2 regions of the Achromobacter animicus genome follow, and region 2 is predicted to be linked to the other one. Evidence: predicted binding sites of a transcription regulator. Region 2 holds the regulator's gene; the other holds the start of a gene.
What was found. The regulator LexA, encoded in region 2, represses DNA repair genes until DNA is damaged. The targets are predictions, from matches to a motif close to ACTGTATNNNNATACAGT.
Positions count from the first base shown of each region.

Region 1 (7,145 bases), 1.9 Mb from region 2:
CCGCCGCGCGGGGTGTAGCGCAGCGCGTTGTCGACCAGGTTGTTCAGCAGCTCGGCCAGCAGCAGCGGATTGCCATTGATCTCGACAGGCGTGTCCGAGCCTTCGAACCCCAGATCCGTGCTGAGCGACAGCGCCAGCGGCACCCAGTGCATGGTCTGCTCGTAAGCGATGGCGTTGATGTCCGTGCGTGTCAGGCCGATCGCGCTGGGATTTTCAGCCCGGGCCAGCAGCAGCAACTGATTGACGAGCCGGGTCGCGCGCTCAGAACCGGTCACGAGCTGGCGCAGGCTGGATTGCATTTCCTCGGGACTGGCGTCCCGTAGCGCCAATTCAGCCTGTGTGCGCAATCCCGCCAGGGGCGTCTTCAACTGGTGCGCCGCGTCGGCCACGAAACGGCGCTGCGCCTGCACGTTGGCGGACAGGCGGTCCAGCAGGTCGTTCATGGCCGCGACCAGCGGGGCAATCTCGGAAGGCGCGGCGCGTTCGTCGATGGGCGAGAGGTCGTCGGGCCGGCGTGCGCGCAGCCGCTGCTGCAGCGCATTCAACGGCGCCACGCCGCGCGACAGGCCGAACCACACGAGCAGCACGGCGATGGGCAGCACCACGAACTGCGGAATGATCACGCCCTTGATGATGTCGTTGGCGAGCTGCGTGCGCTTTTCCACGGTCTCGGCCACGATGAACAGCGCGGGCTGAGTGCCGGGCAGATGCAGGTCCACCCAGGTGAAGGCCAGCCGGATGCCAAAGCCGCGCAGCGTGTCGTCTTCGTACTGGACTTCGCCGGGGCGGGGCTGGCCCACGGTGGTCGGCAGCGGCAGCGCGCGGTCGCCGCCCAGGTATTCGCCGCGGCTGCCCAGCGCCAGCCAGAACACGCTGTCGGTCTCGTCGGCGCGCAGCACGTCGCGGGCGGCATCGGTCATCTTCAGCACCGCGCGGCCATCCTGCGCGTGAACCTGGCGCGTCAGCACGTGCAGGTTGTTGGCCAGAGCCCGGTCGTACGGCACGTTGGCGATGTTCTGCGCCACCACGTAGGTGATGGCGACACTCATGGGCCACAAAAGGAACAGCGGCGCCAGCATCCAGTCCAGGATCTCGCCCAGCAGCGAACGTTGGGGCGGCGCAAAACTCGGGCCCTTGGACCCGGCTTGCATGATGTCCAGGGCTTCCTGGTTGAGCGGCTCTGGGGCGGGCTCAGCTTGCGAGGTACGCCGCACCCTGGTCCCGCTCAAGACAGTAGCCCAGGCCGCGCACGGTGACGATCTTCACGCCGCTGGGCTCGAGCTTTTTGCGCAGGCGATGCACATAGACCTCGATGGCGTTGGTGCTGACTTCCTCGCCCCATTCGCACAGGTGGTCCACGAGCTGGGTCTTGCTGACCATGCGGCCGCTGCGCGTCAGCAGGATCTCGAGCAGGCTGACCTCGCGCGCCGATAGATCCAGCGTCTGGTCGTCGACGATGGCGACGCGGCCGGTCTGGTCAAAGAGCAGCTTGCCATGCTTGAGCATGGTGCCGCCGCCGCCCGCGCCGCGTCGCGTCAACGCCCGCACGCGGGCCTCGAGTTCGGACAGCGCGAATGGCTTGGCCATATAGTCGTCGGCGCCCAGGTCCAGGCCCTTGACGCGCTGCTCGATGCTGTCGGCGGCGGTCAGGATGAGGACGGGCAGGGCGGAATTGCGGGCGCGCAGGCGGCGCAGCACTTCAAGTCCGGCCAGCTGCGGCAGGCCGAGGTCCAGGATGAGCAGGTCGAAAGCCTGGGCGGCCAGCGCGGAATCGGCGGACAGTCCGTCGCGCACGGCATCCACGGCATAGCCGTTGTGGCGCAACGAGCGGGACAGGCCGTCGGCCAGGATGCTGTCGTCTTCGGCGATCAGGATACGCATGGGCTGCTGCTAGGAAGAAACACCGCGGCCCGGGGGCGGAAAAAGGGCAAAATACCGGGATCGCTCCGGATTCTGTCACACGCCGCCGGGCTTGCCACTCAGGGTATACGTGCAAAGAACTGGCACACTGGTTATTTGTCCAGTACAATCCGATGCCATAATCTGAACCTCATTGCCAGACCCGCAGTTTTCCGACTTCCAGATACGTTACAGACAGGACTCCTCATGGACGACAAAACCACCAAGGCCGCCGCTTCGGAAAAAGCCAAGGCGCTTGCCGCCGCACTTTCGCAGATCGAAAAGCAGTTCGGCAAGGGCTCGATCATGCGCTACGGCGACAACGAGGTCTCGCACGACATCCAGGTGGTTTCCACGGGCTCGCTCGGTCTGGACATCGCGCTGGGCGTCGGCGGCTTGCCGCGCGGCCGCGTCGTTGAAATCTACGGTCCGGAATCGTCGGGCAAGACCACGCTCACGCTGCAGGTCGTCGCCGAAATGCAAAAGCTGGGCGGCACCTGCGCCTTCGTCGACGCCGAACACGCCCTGGATGTCCAGTACGCCTCCAAGCTGGGCGTCAACCTGTCCGACCTGCTGATCTCGCAACCGGACACGGGCGAACAGGCACTGGAAATCACCGACGCGCTGGTGCGCTCGGGCTCGGTCGACCTGATCGTCGTCGACTCGGTGGCCGCGCTGGTTCCCAAGGCCGAAATCGAAGGCGAAATGGGCGATTCGCTGCCCGGCCTGCAGGCCCGCCTGATGAGCCAGGCCCTGCGCAAGCTCACCGCCACCATCAAGAAGACCAACTGCATGGTCATCTTCATCAACCAGATCCGCATGAAGATCGGCGTCATGTTCGGCAACCCCGAAACCACCACCGGCGGCAATGCGCTCAAGTTCTACGCGTCCGTGCGTCTGGACATCCGCCGCATCGGCTCCATCAAGAAGGGCGACGAGGTCGTTGGCAACGAAACCCGCGTCAAGGTCGTCAAGAACAAGGTGGCGCCGCCGTTCAAGCAGGCTGAGTTCGACATCATGTACGGCGCGGGCATCTCGCGCGAAGGCGAAATCATCGACCTGGGCGTGGCCGCCAACGTCGTCGACAAGTCGGGCGCCTGGTACAGCTACAACGGCAACCGCATCGGCCAGGGCAAGGACAACGTCCGCGAATACCTGAAAGAACACAAGGACATGGCCATCGAGATCGAAAACCGCGTCCGCGAAAACCAGGGCATCGTCAGCCGCGCCGCTGAATTCGTGCCCACGGCGGAAGACACCGCCGAGTAATCCCGGGCATTCGACTGGGCTCGCCGCGGTTCGGGCTAGCCCCTTCGCCGGCCCGTCTGGGCTGGGAAACTGCGGCAGGCGCCACTTGGGCCTGCCGTTTTTTCTTGGGCCTGCCGTTTTGTTTAGCAAGCAGGAAAGCGCATGAGCTGGAAATCGACTCCCGCATCCGCCGAGCGCCAACGCGCCAGGTTGGACGACGAATTCGAAACGGTCGCCAAGCCGCAAGGCTTGCGGCGCACGTCCGATGCGCGGGTGGCCCGCGAGGCCGCGGCGCCTGGCGATTCGGCCGATGGCGTCGAACCCGCCGGCCTGTGGCAGCGCAGTTCCGAGCAACGTACTTCGGCTCAACGCGGCGCCGCGCGCGGCCGGCGCGCCGACCCTGCGGACGGCGCTGGCGAGGCAACCACGTCTGATGGCAAGCAGGCACGCAAGGGGCCGTCGCTGAAGATGCGGGCAGTGGGGTATCTATCGCGGCGCGAACACGCGCGCGAAGAACTGGCGCGCAAGCTGGCCGCTTACGCCGAAGACGCAGCCGAAGTCGAATCCGTGCTGGACGCGCTTGAGAAAGAGGGCTGGCTGTCCACCGAGCGCTTCGCCCAAAGCCTGGTCCACCGGCGCGCCTCACGGCAGGGTGCGGCGCGGATCGTGCAGGAACTGCGCCAGCACGGCGTGGACGACAATCAGGTCGCGGAATTGCGCGACCAGCTTCGCGCCACCGAATACGACCGGGCGCTTGAGGTCTGGAAAAAGCGCTTCAGCGCCAAGCCCGAAGATCGCACCGTCTATGCAAAGCAGGCGCGCTTTCTGGCCAGCCGCGGTTTCGCGCACGACGTCATCCGGCGCATCCTGGGCGAGGGCGACGAAGACTGACGCGGGGGCGGCGGGCGTTGTTCCCGCGGGCGTCGGCCCAGCCGGCGCCGCTGCAGTCGCCGCTGTCCCTTACGTGATCACTTCGCCGACTTGATGCCCGACAGCGTCTTGAAGCAGACGTCGCGGGTAATGGTCAGAAATTCATCGATATAAGAGGCGTCCGTGTCCTCGCTACGCACCGTCGCATACAGCGTGCGCCAGACGCCTTGCGGGCCCAGGCGGCAAAGCCGCAGCCATCCCTGATTCATGTATTCCGTCAACGCCCAATTGGGCAGGGCTGCCACGCCGCGATTGCTCGCCACCAGTTGCGCAATGATCGGCGTCAGCTCGGCCTTGCGGATGGCGGCCGGCTCCACGTCCGCCGGGTCCAGGAAGGCGGTAAAGACGTCCAGGCGCTGCTTGTCCACCGGATAGGTGATCAGCGTCTGGTCCGCCAACTGCTCCGGCATGACGAATTTGTTGCCGGCAAGCGGGTTGGATTCGGACACGGCCAGCACCAGTTCATATTTGAATAGCGGTAGGTAGTCCACTGCGTCCAGCGGCTGCGGGTCCGACGTGATGACCAGGTCCAGGTCGCCGCGCACCAGCGCGGGCAGGGGGGCGAAGGAGAACGCCGCGGACAGGTCCAGCGCCACATCCGGCCATTGCACGCGGAAGGCGTCCAGCGCCGGCATCAGCCACTGAAAGCAGGAATGGCAGTCGATCGCCAGGTGCAGCCGGCCGGTGCGTCCTGCAGCCAGGCGCTGCAAATCGCGCTCCGTGGCGCGGATGCGCGGTAAGACCTCGTCGGCCAGCGCCAGTACCCGCAAGCCCGCCGTCGTCAGCCGGGCCGGCCGCGTGCGGCGATTCAACAGGGGCGTACCCAGCCGGGTTTCCAGGTCCCGCAATTGGTGCGACAGCGCCGATTGAGTCAGGTGCAGGCGCTCTGCAGCTTCCTGCAGGCTGCCGCCGTCACGGATGGCGGTCAGGGTTTCAAGGTGGCGAATTTCCAGCATGGGGGCGGCTTCATACAAGACGAATCTACGAGGGCATCCCGGCGATGAATCTACCTTTCCGGGACCAAGCCGGCATTCTATGAGATTTCTTCATCTTATAAATGTGGACATTGATTTTGATTCATTTTGATTTGCCGTCAGAATGCTCGTCACTTGAACAAATTTTGTGGGATGGCAAGTTCACATGACTACGATTCATAATTTGGGATTCCCCCGCATTGGTGCCCAACGCGAGCTCAAGCGGGCCGTTGAAGGCTATTGGGCCGGCAAGCAAACCGCCGAAGCATTGGAGGAAACGGGCCGCGAACTGCGCGCCCGCCATTGGCGCCTTCAGGCGGCAGCGGGCGTCAAGCTTGTGCCCGTGGGCGATTTCGCCTGGTACGACCAGATCCTCGAATGGACGACGCTGCTCGGCGCCGTGCCCGCGCGCTTCGGCCAGAAGGACAATGAGCCGGTCTCGCTGGACACGCTCTTTCGCATGGGCCGCGGACGCGCGCCGTCGGGCAAGCCCGCCGCCGCCTGCGAAATGACGAAGTGGTTCGATACCAACTACCACTACATCGTCCCCGAGCTGGTGCCCGGCCAGACCTTCCGCGTTGCCCGCGACACCCTGTTTGAGCAGGTCAAGGAAGCGCAGGCGCTGGGTCTGCAGGTCAAGCCGGTCATTCCCGGCCCGCTGACCTGGCTGTTCCTGGGCAAGGGCGACGCATTCGCCGACGGTCCCGCCGATGCCGGCAAGCTGCAGCTTCTGACGGCGCTGCTGCCGGTCTACCAGGACGTGTTGACGCGCTTTGCCAAGCTGGGCGTCGAGTGGGTGCAGATCGACGAGTCCATCCTGGCGCTCGATCTGCCGCAAGCCTGGCGCGACGCGTTCAAACAGGTTTACGAAACGCTGTCCGCCAACCCGGTCAAGCTGCTCGTCGCGACCTACTTCGATGGTCTGAAGGACAACCTGCCGACGGCGCAGGCCTTGCCGGTGGCCGGTCTGCACGTGGATCTGGTGCGCGCGCCGGAGCAGCTGGCCGCGGTGGTCGCCGGCCTGAATGACGGGCAGGTGCTGTCCGCGGGCATCATCAATGGCCGCAACATCTGGCGCACCGACCTGGACGCTGCCATCGCCACGCTGGCTCCGGTCGCGCGCCAATTGGGCGACCGCCTGTGGCTGGCGCCGTCGTGCTCGCTGCTGCACGTGCCGGTCGACCTGGAAAACGAAACGGATCTGGACGCCGAACTCAAGAGCTGGCTGTCCTTTGCCGCCCAGAAGCTGGATGAGCTGAGCCTGCTGGGCCGCGCGCTCGACAGCGCCACGGATCCGACCGTGCAGGATGGGCTGGCCACGCAACGCGCTGCACTGGCCGCGCGACGCGCTTCGGTGCGCATTCACAATCCGGCCGTGGCCCAGCGCATGGCTGCCGCCCCAGGCGTGTCGCGCGACCGCGCGCCGTTCGCCGGCCGCATCGCGCGCCAACAGCAGCAGCTGGGGCTGCCCGCCTATCCCACCACGACCATCGGCTCGTTCCCGCAAACCGCCGAAATCCGCGCGCTGCGCCGCGACTGGAAGGCCGGCGCCCTGACGGATTCCGCGTACGAAGCCGCCATCCGCAAGGAGATCGAGGAAGTCATCCGCTTCCAGGAAAAAGTGGGCCTGGACGTACTGGTGCACGGCGAGCCCGAGCGCAACGACATGGTGGAGTATTTCGGCGAGCTGCTGGCCGGCTTCGCCTTCACGAAGAACGGCTGGGTGCAAAGCTATGGATCGCGCTGCGTGAAACCGCCGATCATCTTCGGCGACGTGGCGCGCCCCGCGCCCATGACGGTCGGCTGGTCGTCCTACGCGCAGTCGCTGACCGGCAAGCCGGTCAAGGGCATGCTGACGGGTCCGGTCACCATCCTGCAATGGTCGTTCGTGCGCGATGACCAGCCGCGCGAGCAGACCTGCCGCCAGCTTGCGCTGGCCCTGCGCGACGAGGTCGTGGATCTGGAAGCGGCCGGCATCAACGTCATCCAGATCGACGAGCCCGCCATCCGCGAAGGCCTGCCCCTGCGCCGCGCCGACTGGCAGGCGTACCTGGACTGGGCCGTGGACTGCTTCCGCCTGTCGACCGCCGGCGT
Region 1 is NZ_JAYGJK010000001.1:1,776,741-1,783,885, forward strand. Features, by position in the region: gene AB3147_RS07995 (sensor histidine kinase) at 1-1,079, opposite strand, end outside; gene AB3147_RS08000 (response regulator transcription factor) at 1,192-1,881, opposite strand; gene recA (recombinase RecA) at 2,107-3,168, shown strand; gene recX (recombination regulator RecX) at 3,310-4,038, shown strand; gene AB3147_RS08015 (LysR family transcriptional regulator) at 4,116-5,033, opposite strand; gene metE (5-methyltetrahydropteroyltriglutamate--homocysteine S-methyltransferase) at 5,218-7,145, shown strand, end outside.
Region 1: a site for LexA is predicted at 2,008-2,025, ahead of recA (recombinase RecA). Genes of this name have one in related genera too.

Region 2 (7,145 bases):
GTAGATGCACGACACCGTGCCCACGATGATCGTGTCGCGCCGTTCGAGCAGGCTTTTGGTGGCCGACAGCCGCATCTGCTCGATGTGTTCGTTGATGGACGAGTCTTTTTCAATGAACAGGTCGCGCGTCGGCACATAGGCCTCGGGCTGGTAGTAATCGTAGTAAGAAACGAAATACTCCACCGCGTTCTTCGGGAAGAACTCGCGCATTTCGGCGTAGAGCTGCGCGGCCAATGTCTTGTTGGGCGCAAGGACCAGCGCCGGGCGGCCCATGCGCGCGATCACGTTGGCCATGGTGTAGGTTTTGCCTGACCCGGTCACGCCCAGAAGCGTCTGGTACATGAGGCCGTCTTCGACACCCTGCGTCAGCCCTGCGATGGCCGTGGGCTGGTCCCCCGCCGGCGGATAGGGTTGATAGAGGTGAAACGGGCTGTCAGGGAAATCGACGAATCCCGGACCTGCGGCGGGAACCCCCGCGCTCGGGTCTATTGCGCTCTTAGGCATGCTAGACTGTTCCAGGGTAAACCCCCCATTATCCACAGCACTTCGTACTGCGTCCACCCACCTCATCAGAGTCCCATGAGCACCCTATTCGATTCCGTCGAGCTCGCGCCGCGCGACCCCATTCTTGGCCTGAACGAACAATACAACGCGGACACCCGCCCCGGTAAAGTGAACCTGGGCGTGGGCGTGTATTACGATGATCAGGGACGGATCCCGCTCCTGGGCGCAGTGCGCAAGGCCGAAACCGCCCGCATCGAAGCCGCCGCCGCTCGCGGCTATCTGCCGATCGAAGGCATCGCCGGCTACAACGCCGGTGCTCAGGCGCTGCTGCTGGGCAAGGATTCCGCGCTGGCTGCCGCTGGTCGCGTGCTGACCACGCAAGCACTGGGCGGCACTGGCGCTCTGAAGATCGGCGCCGATTTCCTGCGCCAATTGCTGCCGGGCTCCAAGGTCCTGATCAGCGACCCCAGCTGGGAAAACCACCGCGCCCTGTTCGAACGCGCCGGTTTTGAAGTCGGCACCTATGCCTACTACGACGCCACCACCCGCGGCCTGAACTTCGAAGCCATGCTGGCCGACCTGAAGGCCGCGCCCGCCAAGACCGTCGTCGTGCTGCATGCGTGCTGCCACAACCCAACGGGCGCGGATCCCACCCCCGACCAGTGGAAGCAGATCGCCGCTGTCGTCAAGGAAAACAACCTGGTCCCGTTCCTGGACATCGCCTACCAAGGGTTTGGCGACGGCCTGACGGAAGACGCCTCGGTCGTGCGCCTGTTCGCGGACCTGGACATGACCATGTTCATCAGCTCGTCGTTCTCGAAGTCGTTCTCGCTGTACGGCGAGCGCGTCGGCGCGCTGACCGTCGTGGCCGGCAGCAAGGACGAAGCCACGCGCGTGCTGAGCCAGCTCAAGCGTGTCATCCGCACCAACTACTCCAACCCGCCCACGCACGGCGGCACGGTGGTCTCCACGGTGCTGAACACGCCCGAGCTGTTCGCCCTCTGGGAAGAAGAACTGGCCGGCATGCGTGATCGCATCCGCCTGATGCGCGCGCAACTGGTCGACAAGATCAAAGAGCACGGCGGCAAGCAGGACTTCAGCTTCGTGCTGAAGCAGCGCGGCATGTTCTCGTACTCGGGCCTCTCCGCCGCTCAGGTGGACCGTCTGCGTGAAGAACATGGCGTCTACGCCGTGTCCAGCGGACGCATCTGCGTGGCCGCATTGAACAGCGGCAACATCGACAAGGTGGCAGCCGGCATCGCAGCTGTGCTGTAAATCACCAGGCGGCCCAAGCCGTCTTCAGCCAGAAACGGGACCTGCGGGTCCCGTTTTTGCTGGCTTCGAGACCGGCTTGCTTTTTTGCGCTGCGTCCCCCAGAATGGCGCTGTATATATGTACAGTCCGCTCGCACCGGATCATCGCCATGGCCAGCAAACTCACGGATCGCCAACAACAAATCCTGGACCTCATCAGGCAAACGGTCACGCGCACCGGCTTTCCGCCGACGCGTGCCGAGATCGCCCAGGCCCTGGGTTTTCGCTCTCCCAACGCCGCCGAAGACCACCTCAAGGCGTTGGCACGCAAGGGCGCCATCGAGCTCACGGCCGGCGCCTCGCGGGGCATCCGTCTGAAGGACGCCGCCACCGCGCCCGCCCAGGCCTCACTCCCCATCCCTGCCCTCGCCCAGCTTCTCTTGCCGCTGGTCGGCCGTGTTGCGGCGGGTAGCCCGATTCTTGCGGCCGAGCATGTCGAACGCGAAGTCGGCGTGGACCCCAGCCTCTTTGCCCAGGCGCCCGATTATCTGCTCAAAGTCCGCGGCATGAGCATGCGCGACGCAGGCATCCTTGAAGGCGATCTGCTGGCTGTCAAAAAGGCATCTGAAGCCCGCAATGGCCAGATCGTGGTGGCTCGTATCGGCGACGATGTCACGGTCAAGCGCCTTCAACGCCAGAACGGCCATATCGAGCTCCTGCCTGAAAATCCCGACTTCGAAACCATCGTGGTCAAGGCCGATCAGGAATTCGCGCTGGAAGGCATTGCGGTGGGTCTTATCCGCACGCAAGCGCTGCACTAAGCCGGGGACCTTGTCCTGCACATAGCCAAGCCCTGCAGGCGGCTTACGCCGCCTACGCCATACCTCGCTACCGGTATGCCACATCCAAAAGAAAACCCCGCTCACTGAGCGGGGTTTTTTGCTTTGGGGCGGTCCGTAAGACTTTAGACACCCTTGGGCTTCGGGCGCCCTCTTTCGAGAGCGCCCTGGCGTTCAAGACGCCATCAGTGCTTCATGACCGGGTCGGTAGAGCCGGGTTCAGCCGGCTTGGCAACCAGGGGCTCCTTGACGGCTTCTTCCTCGGCCAACGGCTCCGGCAGACGCTCCAAGGCCAGTTCCAGCACCTTGTCGATCCAACGCACCGGCACGATCTCGAGGTGGTTCTTGACGTTGTCCGGGATCTCCGCCAAATCCTTGACGTTTTCTTCCGGAATCAGAACCGTCTTGATACCGCCACGGTGAGCCGCGAGCAGCTTTTCCTTCAGGCCGCCGATCGGCAGCACTTCGCCGCGCAGCGTGATCTCGCCCGTCATGGCGACGTCGGCGCGCACCGGGATGCGCGACAGGGCCGACACCATGGCCGTGGTGATCGCGATACCCGCGGACGGACCGTCCTTGGGCGTCGCACCTTCCGGCACGTGCACGTGCATGTCGTGCTTTTCGAAGACGCTGTCGGCAAAGCCCAGGCGGCGAGCCCGCGAACGCACAACGGTGCGCGCCGCTTCGACCGATTCCTTCATCACGTCGCCGAGCGAACCCGTACGTTGGATGACGCCCTTGCCGGGCATGTCCGCGACTTCGATCGTCAGCAGGTCGCCGCCGACTTCCGTCCACGCCAGGCCGGTCACCTGACCGATCTGGTTTTCCTTTTCGGCCATGCCAAACGCGTAGCGGCGCACACCGAGGTAATCGCTGAGGTTGTCGGCCGTGACGTTGACCGCCTTGACCTCGAGCGTCTTGCCCTCAGCCTTGGCGCGATCGCTTTGGGTCAGCAATTGCTTGATGACCTTGCGGCAGATCTTGCCCACTTCGCGCTCGAGCGCACGGACACCGGCTTCGCGGGTGTAGTAACGCACGATATCGCGCAGCGCGCTGTCGTCGACAGTCAGCTCGGTATCCTTCACGCCGTTGTTCTTCATCAGCTTGGGCAGCAGATGGTCGCGGGCGATGTGGATCTTTTCTTCCTCGGTGTAACCCGACAGGCGGATCACTTCCATACGATCCAGCAGGGCCGGCGGAATGTTCAGCGTGTTGCTGGTCGCCACGAACATGACGTCGGAGAGATCGAAGTCGACCTCGATGTAGTGGTCCTGGAATGTGTGGTTCTGTTCCGGGTCCAGCACTTCGAGCAAGGCCGACGAGGGATCGCCGCGGAAATCCATGCCCAGCTTGTCGATTTCATCAAGCAGGAACAGCGGATTGCGCACGCCAACCTTCGACATGTTCTGCACGATCTTGCCGGGCATCGAGCCGATGTACGTACGACGGTGACCGCGGATCTCGGCTTCGTCGCGCACGCCGCCCAGGGCCATACGCACGAACTTGCGGTTCGTGGCCTTGGCGATCGACTGACCAAGCGAGGTTTTACCGACGCCCGGAGGGCCGACCAGGCACAGGATCGGCGCCTTCACCTTGTCCACGCGCTGTTGCACGGCAAGATATTCGAGGATCCGTTCCTTGACCTTTTCGAGACCGTAGTGGTCGTTGTCCAGCACCGTCTCGGCGTTGCTGATCGAGTTGTTGATCTTGCTCTTCTTTCTCCAGGGGAGATTGATGAGCGTGTCGATATAGTTGCGCACCACAGTGGCTTCGGCCGACATGGGCGACATGAGCTTGAGCTTCTTGAGCTCGGCATCGGCTTTCTTGCGCGCCTCTTTGGGCATGTGGGCAGCGATGATCTTCTTTTCAAGCTCTTCGATGTCCGCGCCCTCTTCGCCTTCGCCCAACTCTTTCTGAATGGCCTTGACCTGCTCATTCAGGTAGTAGTCGCGCTGGCTCTTTTCCATCTGCTTCTTCACGCGGCCACGAATCCGCTTCTCGACCTGGAGGATGTCGATTTCGGTTTCGAGTTGCGTGAGCAAGCCTTCGAGGCGTTCGGAGGTGCCGGTGATCTCGAGCATCTTCTGCTTCTGCTCGAGCTTCAGGGGAAGATGCGCGGCGATCGTGTCGGCCAGGCGGCCAGCATCGTCGATGCCAGCCAGCGAGGTCAGGATCTCCGGGGGGATCTTCTTGTTGAGCTTTACGTACTGCTCGAACTGCGCAACGATGGCGCGGCGCAAGGCTTCTGTTTCGGAGCCCTGCATGGCGTCCGGTTCGATAGGCGACACCTGGCAGGTGAAGTGCGAATCGGCGTCTTCGATGGTGTTGATGCGCGCGCGCTGCGTGCCTTCAACCAGCACCTTCACGGTGCCGTCGGGCAGCTTGAGCATTTGCAGGATGCCGGCGACGCAGCCAATTTCGTATACGTCTTCAGGCGTGGGGTCATCTTTGCCGGCGGACTTTTGAGCCACCAGCATGATGCTTTTGCCCGCTTCCATCGCGACCTCGAGCGCGCGGATGGAGCGCGGACGGCCGACGAACAGCGGGATGACCATATGCGGGAACACTACGACGTCGCGCAGCGGCAGCAGGGGAAGGTCGATCGGGTCGGAAGGCAGGGTCTGGCTGGCAGACATATGAGGTTCCTCGGTATGACTCGGCGTATGGGGACGGGAACCCGGGTAATACCCGAGCAAACTCGTCAATTACGTCTGTTATGGGAACAATAGCCGAAAATTCAAGATCTCGGCCGCCTGGATCACCAAAAGGCCCCAAAAAGGCCCTGGAACCGTCTTCAGTATGCGGCCATGGCGGCCGGCTGAAAAGCGTGATCGTGGATGGAGAAGCGCCCTAGGCAAAAAAACCCGTTACGAGAACGGGCTTTTTTGAAATATCAGGCGGCGGCGTCGCGGACTTCTCCGCGCTCCGGCTTCTCTGGCGCGGCGTTTTCATCCGCGTAGATCAGCAAGGGCTTGCCCTCGCCTTCGATGGCGTTTTCGTCGAGCACCACACGCTTGACGTTGCCCTGCGACGGCAGGTCGTACATGGTGTCGAGTAGCGCCTGCTCGATGATGGAGCGCAGACCGCGAGCACCCGTCTTGCGACGCAGCGCCTTGCGGGCGATGGCCTTCAGTGCGGCGGGGCGCACGTCGAGCTCGGCGCCTTCCATGGCAAACAGCTTCTGGAATTGCTTGAGCAGGGCGTTCTTGGGTTCGGTCAGAATCTGGACCAGCGCGGCTTCGTCCAGCTCGTCCAGCGTGGCGACCACGGGCAGACGGCCGACCAATTCGGGGATGAGACCGAACTTGATGAGGTCTTCGGGCTCGACTTCGGAGAACAGTTCACCGACGCCGCGCTCGGACTTGGCGCGCACGGACGCCGAGAAACCGATACCGGACTTTTCAGTGCGGTCGCGGATGACCTTTTCCAGTCCGTCGAAGGCGCCGCCCACGATGAACAGGATGTTGGTCGTGTCGACCTGCACGAAATCCTGGTTGGGGTGCTTGCGCCCGCCCTGCGGGGGCACCGACGCCACCGTGCCTTCGATCAGCTTCAGCAAGGCCTGCTGCACGCCCTCGCCCGACACGTCGCGGGTGATGGACGGGTTGTCGGACTTGCGCGAAATCTTGTCGATCTCGTCGATGTAGATGATGGCGCGCTGGGCTTTTTCGACTTCATAGTTGCAGTTCTGCAGCAACTTCTGAATGATGTTTTCGACGTCTTCACCCACATAACCGGCTTCGGTCAGCGTGGTGGCGTCGGCCATGACGAAGGGCACGTTCAGCATGCGAGCCAGCGTCTGGGCCAGGAGCGTCTTGCCGGAGCCGGTGGGCCCGATCAGCATGATGTTGCTCTTGGAGAGTTCGACTTCGTCGCCCTTGATTTCGCCGTGGCGAATGCGCTTGTAGTGGTTGTAGACGGCCACGGCCAGCATGCGCTTGGGCGACGATTGCCCAATGACGTACTGGTCGAGGAAAGTCTTGATTTCAGCCGGAGTGGGCAGCTCGGAACGAATCGCCGCGCGCGCGGTGGCCTGCGCCTCTTCGCGGATGATGTCGTTGCACAGATCTATGCATTCATCGCAGATGAATACCGACGGACCCGCGATCAGCTTGCGGACTTCGTGCTGGCTTTTATTGCAAAACGAGCAATGCAGCACCTTAGCGTCTGCCGATCCCTTTTTTTCAGGCATATTTCTTTCGTATCTCAGGTAAAGATGCGCCAGGCCGGGTAAATGGCCTAGCGCATGCGCTTACTCAAACATGATGGCAGCGGGTCTGGTTCAACCGGGAAGTCAGCCTTCGGACCGGGAGGCCATGACCTTGTCCACCAGGCCATACGATACCGCATCTTCGGCCGACATGAAGTTGTCACGTTCCGTGTCCAGTTCGATGCGCTCCATGCTCTGTCCGGTGTTGTTGGACAGGATGCGGTTGAGGCGCTCGCGCAGGTCCAGGATTTCGCGGGCCTGGATCTGGATGTCGGAAGCCTGGCCCTGGGCGCCGCCCGAGGGCTGGTGAATCATGATGCGCGAGTTGGGCAGGGTGAA
Region 2 is NZ_JAYGJK010000001.1:3,676,093-3,683,237, forward strand. Features, by position in the region: gene uvrB (excinuclease ABC subunit UvrB) at 1-504, opposite strand, end outside; gene AB3147_RS16625 (amino acid aminotransferase) at 580-1,779, shown strand; gene lexA (transcriptional repressor LexA) at 1,928-2,578, shown strand; gene lon (endopeptidase La) at 2,782-5,232, opposite strand; gene clpX (ATP-dependent Clp protease ATP-binding subunit ClpX) at 5,490-6,788, opposite strand; gene clpP (ATP-dependent Clp endopeptidase proteolytic subunit ClpP) at 6,891-7,145, opposite strand, start outside.